DNA from 2 places in the Acidovorax radicis genome. Region 1 is predicted to be linked to the other one. Evidence: predicted binding sites of a transcription regulator. Region 1 holds the regulator's gene; the other holds the start of a gene.
The links. Region 1 encodes FliA, which starts transcription of late flagellar genes. Its sites were predicted from a motif close to CTAAAGTTTNNNNNNNNNNNGCCGNTA; they were not measured.
Positions count from the first base shown of each region.

Region 1 (2,392 bases):
GACCGCCTTCAAGACCGATGGTTCGCAACAAGCCATCTTGTCCAAGGTGGACGAGGCGGTCAAACTCGGCCCCGCCATTGATGCACTCATCCGCCACCAGATGGTGCTGCGCGGCGTGACCAACGGTCAACGCGTCCCCGAAGACTGGGAGCGTGCCGACGCGCACAAGCTCATCAGCACATCCATGCGCGCGCCTTCGAAATCAGCGTTCGATCCGAAGGCCACGGATTTGAATTTCTTTTTCTCCCACTCCCCCGACTCGGTAACGGAGGGAGGGCTGGTCGATGCTTGATCTTGGTTTTCACCAGGCTGCCGGTCTTCACAGCTTCACGCCGCAATCCGGCGTGCGGGTATTGGCAGTGGCAAGCCAGGGCAATACAGGCAATGGTCTGGAGACGCTATGGCAGATATGCGCGAGCTTGCAGCGGCTTGGCTACCCGGTGGTTGTGCTTGATGGCACTGCGCAAGAGACCGAAGAAAGCCCGGGGCTCTTCCATCTCATGCAACAGACCCCGTGGGACGAGGGCGCACACCTGAACACAGGGGCCGCCGCATCGTCTCTGGCCGTGATTCCCGCAGCCCGCGGCCTCCAGTACCTCAGCCGAAACGCGGGCCGCGCTCATGCATCCCCGCTCGAAGGCCTGCTGCCCTGCTTTCGAACCTATGGGCTCGTGGTGTTGCATGCGCCAGCCGCCACGTTGGGGCCATTGTTGACGCACACGGCAACCATCCCGTTGGTGGTGATGGGCCGAGGCTCTGCGGGTGTCTTGACCAGCTACAAGAGCCTCAAGCAGATAGCGCTTCACACTGGTTTGCCTTGCATGGTGGCCGCGCTGCTTCAGGGGAACACAGCGTCGGAGCGCCGCAGGGCGCAGTTTGGGTTGCAAACCCTGCAGTCGTGTGCGGAGCGGCATTTGGGAGCCCCCGTGCGCACCACGACGATCGCAACCCAGAATCCCCAGGATCTGCAGCGCCTGGCCTTGCAACTCCTGGAGAATGCGGGCACGATGGACGAGGCGCTGACTGCGCCACCGCCCAGCAACATGACAGGAACACCTGCCCATTTTGTCCGGAGCCACTGATCTGATGTACACCGCCAAAGGCCAGCTTGATCGCGATGCCATGATTCGCCAGCACCTCCCGCTGGTCAGAAGAATTGCGCACCACATGATCGCCAAGCTGCCTCCCAATGTTGAGCTGGATGACCTGATCCAGGTAGGCATGATGGGCTTGGCAGAAGCGCTTTCGCGCTATGAAGCCGCGCAAGGCGTGCAGTTTGAGACCTTTGCCACCCAGCGCATCCGGGGCGCCATGCTGGACGAGCTGCGCGAAGGCGACTGGATGTCGCGCAGCTCCCGCAAAAGCCAGAAGGACATTGAGCAGGCCGTCAACCGACTGGAACAAAAGCTCGGGAGAAGCGCCCTGGAGTCAGAGATCGCCGCTGAAATGGGGATGACCCTGGTGGACTACCAGTCGCTGCTGGGCAAGGTTCGCGGTACCCAACTGGTGTATCTTGAGGACATGACGCGGGGCAATGAAGACGATGATGGTTTTCTGGACCGCCATGTGGCCGATAGCGATGCAGACCCGGTGGAGTTACTGCGGGACCATCGCCTCAAAGCGTCGTTAGTCAATGCCATCAAGGGCCTGCCGGAGCGCGAGCAGTACATCATGGGTATGTACTACGAACATGACATGAATCTCAAAGAGATCGCAGCGGTGCTGGGTGTCACAGAATCCAGGGTGTGCCAACTGCATAGCCAGTCCATCGCTCGCCTGCGCGCCAAGATGCGGGCGCATTGAGCGCTTACAGCACACATCACCAGCCCGCCCCCCTTTTTTCTTTTCATGCGCTCAGCACGTTGGGGCGACTGAACGCGCAGCACCCCGGCTATCAGCCCGCCGAGCGATAGATACGGGCGACACCGGGTTTGGCGGCACGCGCACCCAGACCATTGCTGTAAGTAGATGCCGGGTCTGCCGGAGGTAGCAATCCCGCGACTTGGCGGTCTGTTGTCACGGAAAGGCGGGCGAGACTCTCACGGTGCACCACCAGCATCGCGCCGACAGCATCCAACCGCTTTTGTATCGACGACGGCAGGGGCATGCCGCGTGTCGCAGACTGCTCCAGCACGCGAGCAAACTGCGCCGCAGCATCGCGCAGCGCCGTACTGTTTTTTTCCAGGGAGGAGGGGTCTGCCGCGAGAAGCGCAGCAGAAACTTTTTCGATCAGCTGCTCAACAGCTGTGAGGGATTCTTCCAGCAACATGGCCCATTGTGCGACGGATCATGTCAGCTGCAAAGACATATCAACTGAACAACTGAAATCAACCCCGCGAACGGGACAGAATCTCCTGCGCATTGGACAGCATCCGATCAGCGACCGCTTCTG
Region 1 is NZ_CP075184.1:4,391,112-4,393,503, forward strand. Features, by position in the region: gene flhF (flagellar biosynthesis protein FlhF) at 1-292, shown strand, start outside; gene KI609_RS20090 (hypothetical protein) at 285-1,082, shown strand; gene KI609_RS20095 (RNA polymerase sigma factor FliA) at 1,087-1,803, shown strand; gene KI609_RS20100 (hypothetical protein) at 1,895-2,269, opposite strand; gene flgM (flagellar biosynthesis anti-sigma factor FlgM) at 2,328-2,392, opposite strand, start outside.

Region 2 (2,392 bases), 2.2 Mb from region 1:
GAAAAGCTGGTGGTTGCCATGCCAAAAACCTACGACAAGAGCGAAACGATGCTGGTGTGGGGTGACTATTTCAACCACCTCGCACGTTGCGGCAACATCGATCTGCAGAACCAGCAGGGCGAATCGCTGGAGCGCAGCACCAACATCGACACCCTGGGTGAAAAAGAACTGATTGGCGACCTCATCGCCGGCAAGGTGCAGTTGGCCCAGGTGAACCCGGGGCTGGTGCCCCAGTTGGTGGCAGCCGGCCAGCCCGCCCCGTTTGGCGTGCCCGGCAACAAGGCCAGCGGCGTGCGCAACTCCTACAAGCTGATCCTGATCACGCGTGTCGACAGCCCTTACAAACAACCCAAGGACCTCGTAGGCGCGAAGATCGCACACACCACACCGACGTCCAACTCGGGCAACCTGGCGCCCCGTGCGTTGTTCCCAGCCATTGGCCTGGTGCCCGATCAAAACTATGAAGTGGTGTTCTCCAAGGGCCATGAGCGTTCTGTCACGGGTGTGATGCATGGGTTCTACCCTGCAGCCGCCGTGGCCAGCGATCTTTACCAGCGCATGGTGGTCAAGGGCGAAGTGAAAGGCTCCAGCATCCGCACCCTGTGGGAGAGCCCCCCATTCATGACCGAGACATGGACGCTGGGCAAAGACGTATCGCCCGACCTGCAGGCCCGCGTGAAAAAGTGTTCTTACGCCTACAACTTCTCACCCAAACTGCGCCAGTTGCTGCCAGGCAACGACACCTTCTTGCCCATCAACTTTGATCGCGACTTCGCCACCGTGATGGAGGTCTACAACAAGACCCAGAAGGCAGGCGCCGCCAAGGCAGCAGGCAAATAAGCAGGCCGCTGGCGCCGAGAGCGCTGGCGTTTTCAGCGCCCCATGCGTGCGGGTGCGAGCCCGGCTCCACGGGCTGCGCCCACCACACCGCTTAAGGTTTCCACCCACCTGTCGATAACAAGGTATGCAGATCTCCATTGCCACCTCTTCTTCTGGCGCCACCTCGGGCGCCCGCGGCGGCAATGACGTTGCCAAACTCCAAAAGCAGCTGCGCGAGCTGACCGAGGAACTGCGCGGTGTGGCCTCACAAGACATGGATGCCAAGGCCAAGCAGGAGAAGGTCAAACTGCTGCAGGCCCAGATCCAGATGGTGCAGCAGCAGATTGCGGCCATTCAGCGCCAAAACCAGCAAGACCAGGCCGACAAGCTGCAACAGGCGCAAGACGCCAAAAAATCTGACACTAAAACACCGTCGACCAGCGGTAAAACGCCAGGCCTTGGCAACAACGTGGACACCTTTGCCTGACACGCGGGCCACGTATTCAACGCGCAAAAGCGCGCCTGCCTTGTGCCATATTGCTATTTAATTTATAGCTGCTAGCGCTTATGGCTATTGCGCAAATACCCATTTTCATTCGAAATGAGTCGCTACATCGGCTGGTGGTAACAGCACGAGCGTTTTGAACGGCATATGGTGCATCAGCTCGCGCAGCACCAGCAAGGCAGCGGCAAAAGCTGCGCTGGCTGGCAGTCCTTCATGCGCAGCGGGCCTCCCTTGCGAGACGGCTGTCAGGCGGTTGAACAGGCGCTCCACCGCATCTATTGTCAACAACCGCTGCGCCCCGGCGGCGACGCCTGCCAAAGTGGCCAAGTCATGCAGTGCCGGATCTGCTGCGTAAGGCACCACCAGCGCCCCTTGAGGCACCCAAAGGCGATGGCGCACATGTGCGGCATACACTTCATCCTCCACCTCGGCAATTGCTGTTTCCAACTCCAGTGGCGTGGGCAGGTCACTGCGAAAAAAGTCACGCGCCGTCTTCAAGCGCCCTAGCGCGAGGGTCAGCATGATGGACGGCGATGTGGCCTCCATGCCGGACGCCATCAGCGTGTGTTCGTTCCCCAAGTGAAACGCGGTCACCCACTGACCAGGTGGGCACACCGCGCGCACGCGGTGGTAAAGCGCCTTGATATCCACCGCCAGGTTCACGGCGGGCGCCAATGGCAAGGCCGCCTGTGCAGGCGCTGGTGCAGGTGAGAAAGGAAGGGGCAGGTTCATGGCGATTTCCTGTGGTGATCGGCGCACGGGCGGATAAAACAATCAGGCCATCGGGTGCGCACAACAAGCGACGGCTTTGTTGGAGTGTGCATACGCAATGACAGCAACGAGCGGCGGAAGATTCCAGGCGTCTCAGGCCTGCCCGGCAGGCGCCACAAAACGCTGATGAATCTCAACGGTCAACGCCTCCAGACGTGCCGCCAGTTCACGGGTCTGCGCGGTCAGCCGGGTGTTCTGCTCCAGCAGCTCCAACAACTGGGCTGCGTTTTGCGCAGCAATGGACTGGCGCTGCTCGTTGGCAACGGCCAACGCCTCGCGATGCTCCGCATCGGCCTC
Region 2 is NZ_CP075184.1:2,202,735-2,205,126, reverse strand. Features, by position in the region: gene KI609_RS10055 (PhnD/SsuA/transferrin family substrate-binding protein) at 1-840, shown strand, start outside; gene KI609_RS10050 (FlxA-like family protein) at 965-1,306, shown strand; gene KI609_RS10045 (hypothetical protein) at 1,412-2,056, opposite strand; gene KI609_RS10040 (DUF1003 domain-containing protein) at 2,189-2,392, opposite strand, start outside.
Region 2: KI609_RS10050 (FlxA-like family protein) is a predicted target of FliA. The motif match lies at 931-957, and genes of this name have one in related genera.